2 regions of the Paenibacillus sp. TAB_01 genome follow, and region 2 is predicted to be linked to the other one. Evidence: predicted binding sites of a transcription regulator. Region 2 holds the regulator's gene; the other holds the start of a gene.
The links. Region 2 encodes CtsR, which represses protease genes until heat stress. Its sites were predicted from a motif close to ATGGTCAATAAAGGTCAAACA; they were not measured.
Positions count from the first base shown of each region.

Region 1 (3,414 bases), on a different contig from region 2:
GATCGGGAATGAAGCCAGCGTCGAGTTCTTAATGAACGACCCGCAAAACGGCAGCATGGTCATTCCTCCGAAAACAACGCTGATCTACTCGCAAATGCCGGAGTTTTATCCGAGCCAAGGCGTCAACCTGTTCTATGATGTGGAAACCGATGGCGAGATTCAGTTCTCCTTCGTTGCTGCGCCGGAAGTGAATCAGAACGCATTGAGCCTTCCGCTGCTGCCGTTTACCGGTCATGTGCGCGGATCGTTCCCGGTATCCCAGGTGAACTGGAATATCGATGCAAGCTCGTTTACGACCCCGTCCCGTCTTATTATCGGGGATGGCAAATCCGATCCGTTCCAGCCGGGCTATGACCCGATGCGGAAGGAAAACGTGAAGAACGAGGGCAACTACGGCGTCGTATATAAAATTCATGCGGACAAGCCGCGCAAAATGGCGGTTATGATTATGCCGTACGGCGGTATTTTCAAAGGTCCGTTCAAAATTAACGGAGAGATGCGGCTCGTTCCGGAATCCGGCGTGCTGACGGCATTTGACGGCATGCAGATTCTGGCCAAAACGACGGGCAACGAGGACTCGCTCGATATCGAGTTCACCCCGCCGGCCGGTTCGGCGTTCCCGATCGATTTGATTTTCTATCCGCTGGATGAAAAAGAGTAAGAGGATCTCCCATAAAAATTAATTGTACCAAATCAAAAACCCACCGCCGGTCAGCGAGACCATGCGGTGGGTTTGTTTTATCGAGCCGGCTTACACCTTCTCGATCACTTTATCGATCAGGCCGTAAGCGGCAGCTTCTTGCGCGTACATGAAGTTGTCGCGGTCGGTATCCTTCTCGATTTGCTCGAACGATTGGCCGGTGCGCTCGGCCAGGATGTGGTTCAGCTTGTCGCGCATTTTGAGAATCCGCTTCGCGCGAATCTCAATGTCGCTCGCTTGACCTTCCGCGCCGCCAAGCGGCTGGTGAATCATGACTTCGCTGTTAGGCAGCGCGAAGCGTTTGCCTTTGGCGCCTGCAGCCAGCAGGAACGCGCCCATCGAAGCGGCCATACCGACGCAGATCGTCGATACGTCCGGTTTAATAAACTGCATCGTATCGTAAATAGCCATCCCCGCCGTAATGGAACCGCCCGGGCTGTTAATATACAAATGAATATCCTTATCCGGATCTTGTGCCGCCAAGAACAGCAGTTGGGCGATAATCGCGTTGGCCACAACATCATTGACCGGCGTACCTAGAAAGATAATGCGATCCTTCAACAAGCGGGAGTAGATGTCATATGCACGTTCTCCTCTTGCATCAGGTTCAACGACCATGGGAATGAAACTCATAAGCTGCAGCCTCCTTAAAGTTCATATATGGTAACACTATAACCATCATAGCGGAAAAACAAACTAAGGTCAAGAAAGGTCAAACAACAGATACAAAAAAACCTTCGATTTGCATCCAGCCCGATAATCGAACTATAAACAAATCAAAGGTTATCTGTTATGCTTGTACGCGCCCGTAAGGAATCGAACCTTAATCTCAGGCTCCGGAGGCCTACGTCATATCCATTGGACCACGGGCGCACGCTGTATTAAGCGAAGCAAGAGTTATTATATGATACCTGCATGGAAAATGCAACCCTCTATTCAAAACTTTCGTACAAGCCTTTTTGCGCCTTGGAAATATGCTGCTCCAAGAGGTCAGGGAGGGGCGGGATCCGGTTCGGTTGTAACCGAACGCATCTGCTCATGACACAATCACCTAAAACGTGCATTGATAAGCCTTTTCTCGACAAAAAAAGCACGTCTGACTATTTTTTTGTCTAATTTGTGATTTCCGAGTTGAAAACGTCAGACGGATTTTATATAATGAAGTAGCTAAGTGAATGCTTAGCTCTTTCTTTGGAGTATGTGGGACTGAAAATGTAGTGGCGGGACGAAAGGTGTCCACGTTTTGGCGGGAGTGAAAAACGATGCGAGATATGCTCAATATTCAAAAGCAGCTTCTGCCGGACTTAATGGATACGATGAAGAAACGCTACACTATTCTTCACCACATCATGGTATCTGGAATTGTAGGCCGCAGGACGCTGGCGGGTTCGTTGAATACGACGGAGCGCATCATGCGTGCGGAGGTCGATTTCCTGAAGGCCCAAGGCTTGCTGGAGGTGGAAACGTCCGGCATTCGAATCAGCCTTGCAGGAAGACAGCTGCTGGAAAGCATCGAGCCTCTAGTCAAGGATCTATTCGGTCTGACGGAGCTTGAGGAACAAATCCGCTCGCGCTTCGGTTTGAAGCAGGTGGTGATCGTTCCGGGTGATTCGGATACATCGTCGCATACGAAGAAGGAGCTGGGCCGGGCAGGTGCCGCCGTACTTCTCAAGCACATCTCCCAGGACGAGGTCATTGCGGTTACCGGAGGCTCTACAACGGCCGAGGTCGCCTATCACTTGTCCTCTTCCAATCTGCTTAAAGGCAGCTGGTTTGTACCGGCGCGGGGCGGACTCGGAGAAAGCCTGGAGTTTCAGGCGAACACGATCGCTTCGACGATGGCGAAGAAGACGGGAGCCAAGTACAGGCTGCTTCACGTGCCTGACCATCTGGGCGAGGAAGCTTACCAGTCTTTGATGCAGGACAGCACGATCCTGGAGATCATCCAGTTTATCCGCAAGGCCCGTATTGTGGTTCATGGCATCGGGGAAGCTATGGTGATGGCTCGGCGGCGTAAAGTCGACGCCGACACGACCTCGAATCTGCAGCAAGACGGGGCGCTCGCGGAAGCGTTCGGGTATTATTTTAACCGCGAAGGAAGAATCCTTCACAAGACGCCGACGGTAGGGCTGCGCATCGAAGATATTCAGGCGATGGACTGCGTCATCGGTGTCGCGGGGGGTAAAAGTAAAGGGGAAGCTATTGCTTCGGTGCTGCGTTTCGGTCACGAGGACATTCTGGTCACCGACGAGGCGGCAGCCACGCAAATTGTAAATACATTGACATCTTGACGGGCAATTGCCTGTCTTGACATAAATCCAAATTAACTATTATTAGGAGGCTATCTCACATGGCAACTAAAGTTGGTATTAATGGTTTTGGTCGTATCGGTCGTAACGTATTCCGCGCATCTTTCAGCAATCCGGAAGTTGAAATCGTAGCAATCAACGATTTGACTGATGTTAAAACATTGGCTCACCTGTTGAAATACGATACAACTCACGGCAAATTTGACGGTACTGTAGAAGCTACGGAAGGCGCTTTGATCGTTAACGGCAAAGAAGTAAAAGTTTTCGCTGAGCGTAACCCTGAGAACCTGCCTTGGGCTGCTAACGGTGTAGAAATCGTTGTTGAATCCACTGGTATTTTCACAGCGAAAGAAAAAGCTTCCCTTCACTTGAAAGGCGGCGCTAAAAAAGTAATTATCTCCGCAC
Region 1 is NZ_JBIFNP010000002.1:416,960-420,373, reverse strand. It holds gene ACHHV8_RS35325 (stalk domain-containing protein) at 1-661, shown strand, start outside; gene clpP (ATP-dependent Clp endopeptidase proteolytic subunit ClpP) at 752-1,333, opposite strand; tRNA gene ACHHV8_RS35315 (tRNA-Arg) at 1,502-1,573, opposite strand; gene ACHHV8_RS35310 (sugar-binding transcriptional regulator) at 1,963-2,991, shown strand; gene gap (type I glyceraldehyde-3-phosphate dehydrogenase) at 3,051-3,414, shown strand, end outside.
Region 1: a site for CtsR is predicted at 1,399-1,419, ahead of clpP (ATP-dependent Clp endopeptidase proteolytic subunit ClpP). Genes of this name have one in related genera too.

Region 2 (3,414 bases):
GCGAGCAGAGCATGCTAAGGCGCGCGGAAGAACTCTCGTTAAGGAACTCGGCAAAATGACCCCGTAACTTCGGGAGAAGGGGTGCCTCGGTAGGGTGAATAGCCCGAGGGGGCCGCAGTGAAAAGGCCCAAGCGACTGTTTAGCAAAAACACAGGTCTGTGCGAAGCCGCAAGGCGAAGTATACGGGCTGACGCCTGCCCGGTGCTGGAAGGTTAAGGGGAGTGGTTAGGGGTTTACCCCGAAGCTATGAACCGAAGCCCCAGTAAACGGCGGCCGTAACTATAACGGTCCTAAGGTAGCGAAATTCCTTGTCAGGTAAATTCTGACCCGCACGAATGGCGTAACGACTTGGGCGCTGTCTCAACGAGAGATCCGGTGAAATTTTAATACCTGTGAAGATGCAGGTTACCCGCGACAAGACGGAAAGACCCCATGGAGCTTTACTGCAGCTTGATATTGGACTTTGGTACGATCTGTACAGGATAGGTGGGAGCCTGAGAAGCCTGAGCGCCAGCTTGGGTGGAGGCGACGTTGGGATACCACCCTGATCGTATCGGAGTTCTAACCTGGTACCGTAAGCCGGTATGGGGACAGTGTCAGGTGGGCAGTTTGACTGGGGCGGTCGCCTCCTAAAAAGTAACGGAGGCGCCCCAAGGTTCCCTCAGAATGGTTGGAAATCATTCGAAGAGTGCAAAGGCATAAGGGAGCTTGACTGCGAGACAAACAGGTCGAGCAGGGACGAAAGTCGGGCTTAGTGATCCGGTGGTACCGCATGGAAGGGCCATCGCTCAACGGATAAAAGCTACCCTGGGGATAACAGGCTTATCTCCCCCAAGAGTCCACATCGACGGGGAGGTTTGGCACCTCGATGTCGGCTCATCGCATCCTGGGGCTGAAGTAGGTCCCAAGGGTTGGGCTGTTCGCCCATTAAAGCGGTACGCGAGCTGGGTTCAGAACGTCGTGAGACAGTTCGGTCCCTATCTGTCGTGGGCGCAGGAAATTTGAGAGGAGCTGTCCTTAGTACGAGAGGACCGGGATGGACGTACCGCTGGTGTACCAGTTGTTCCGCCAGGAGCACGGCTGGATAGCTACGTACGGACGGGATAAGCGCTGAAAGCATCTAAGCGTGAAGCCCCCCTCAAGATGAGATTTCCCAGTAAAGTAAGACCCCTTGAAGACGACGAGGTAGATAGGTTCGGGGTGGAAGTGCCGTAAGGTATGGAGCTGACGAATACTAATCGGTCGAGGGCTTATCCAAGAGAACAGCAAAGAGAAGGATGTATGCTTGTTTCGTATCTAGTTTTCAAGGTGCAAGTCGCCTTGAATTAAAGTATTCATGTTTCCTGGCAGAAACATGACACATCGTTTGGTGATGATGGCGGAGGGGAACCACGCGTTCCCATCTCGAACACGACCGTTAAGCCCTCCAGCGCCGATGGTACTTGAACCGAAGGGTTCCGGGAGAGTAGGACGTCGCCAAGCACAATAGGAAAGACCTTTGGTTTAAATTCCAAGGGTCTTTTTTGCTTGCAGGATGGGCATAAAATAGGTAGGGGAGTAAAAAATAAATCGACCCATCACAAAGAGTTGCAAATTATCTGAAAACTGTTATAATGTAATTAAAGTCAAAGAAAGTCAAAGTCAATTTACTCTCGTAAGGAGGTTGAATTGATGCGGAACGTATCCGAAGTGATTGAGCAGTATTTGAAGCAGATCATACAACAAAGCACGGATGGAATCGTGGAAATCCAGCGTAACGAGCTGGCTGACCAGTTCGCCTGTGTCCCATCTCAGATTAATTACGTTATAAGCACCCGATTTACTTTAGAGAAGGGTTTTGTCGTCGAAAGTAAACGCGGGGGCGGCGGATATATCCGGATACAGAAGATTGAACTGAATGCACACGGCTCTATATTGGATCACATTTCGAAAACCATCAGTTCTCACATCGATCAGAACGCATCAGAAGGGCTGTTGTACCAACTGGAGGAGAACGGCTATCTTACTCCTAGGGAAGCCGCGATGGCGAGATCAGCGATATCAAGGGATGTACTGGTTCTGAAACTGCCCCTTCGCGACGAAATCCGAGCCAAAATTTTAAAGGCGATGCTGATATCCTTGTTGAGCCGATAAGGAGGGTATATTATGCTATGTCAGGAATGTGGTAAAAAGCAAGCGACACTGCATTTTACGAAAATTTTGAATGGAGAAAAGACCGAGTTCCATATTTGTGAAGCATGTGCCCGTGAGAAGGGAGAACTGATTCCTGGAACGCCAAACGGATTTTCCATTCATAACCTATTATCAGGTTTGCTCGATTTTGAACCGAGTTCCGGGAATAATCCTTTAACGCCCAAGGCTCCGCCCAGCCGCTGTGAGCATTGCGGACTGACTTACAGTCAATTCAGCAAGATCGGACGCTTTGGCTGCAGCTCGTGCTACAAGCACTTTGGAGAGAAGTTAGATCCTTTATTCAAACGGGTGCATGGCAGTACGCTTCATACCGGTAAGGTTCCTAAACGCTCCGGCGGGTTAATAAAACATAAGAGGGAAATCGAAAGCTTGAAGAAGGAACTGCTTTTGCGCATTGAGAACGAAGAATTTGAGAAAGCGGCGCAGCTTCGGGATGAGATCCGGGAATTGGAGAAGAAGGTTGCGGAAAGCTAACGTATGGGTAAGGAGGCATAATGATGACAGTAAATCGCTTTACAGAGCAAGCATTAAGTGACTGGATGAAAGGGGAAGGCCCCGACTCCGATATTGTGATCAGCAGCCGTATCCGTATAGCACGGAACCTGCAGTCGTATCCTTTCCCGATGCTGTCGACCAACCAGCAGTCCAAAGAAGTTTTGGACCAGGTATCTCAAGTGCTTCAGGATGAAGAGCTGCAAAAAATCGGACCGTTTTCAATGCTGTCTTTGTCGGAGCTGGATGAGCTGCAGAAGCGGGTATTGGTCGAGAAGCACTTGATCAGTCCGGCGCTTGCGAACGAATCGCGCAACGGCGCAGTTATTTTAAATAATAATGAGTCCATCAGCATCATGGTGAATGAAGAGGACCATTTACGAATACAATGCTTGTGCCCAGGCTTTCAAATTAAAGAAGCATGGGATACGGCAAGCCAGATAGACGATTTATTCGAAGGCCATCTCGACTATGCTTTCGACGAGAAGCGGGGTTATTTAACAAGCTGCCCGACCAATGTGGGAACCGGCATTCGCGCTTCCGTTATGATTCATCTGCCCGCGCTTGTGCTGACGCAGCAGATTAACCGGATCCTTTCGGCGATTACTCAGGTAGGGTTAGCCGTGAGAGGGTTATATGGCGAAGGCAGCGAGGCGTTGGGCAACCTGTTCCAGATATCCAATCAGATTACTTTGGGGCAATCGGAGCAGGAAATCATTGATAATTTAT
Region 2 is NZ_JBIFNP010000001.1:6,343,432-6,346,845, reverse strand. It holds rRNA gene ACHHV8_RS30990 (23S ribosomal RNA) at 1-1,258, shown strand, start outside; rRNA gene rrf (5S ribosomal RNA) at 1,366-1,482, shown strand; gene ACHHV8_RS30980 (CtsR family transcriptional regulator) at 1,672-2,133, shown strand; gene mcsA (protein-arginine kinase activator protein McsA) at 2,146-2,667, shown strand; gene mcsB (protein-arginine kinase McsB) at 2,688-3,414, shown strand, end outside.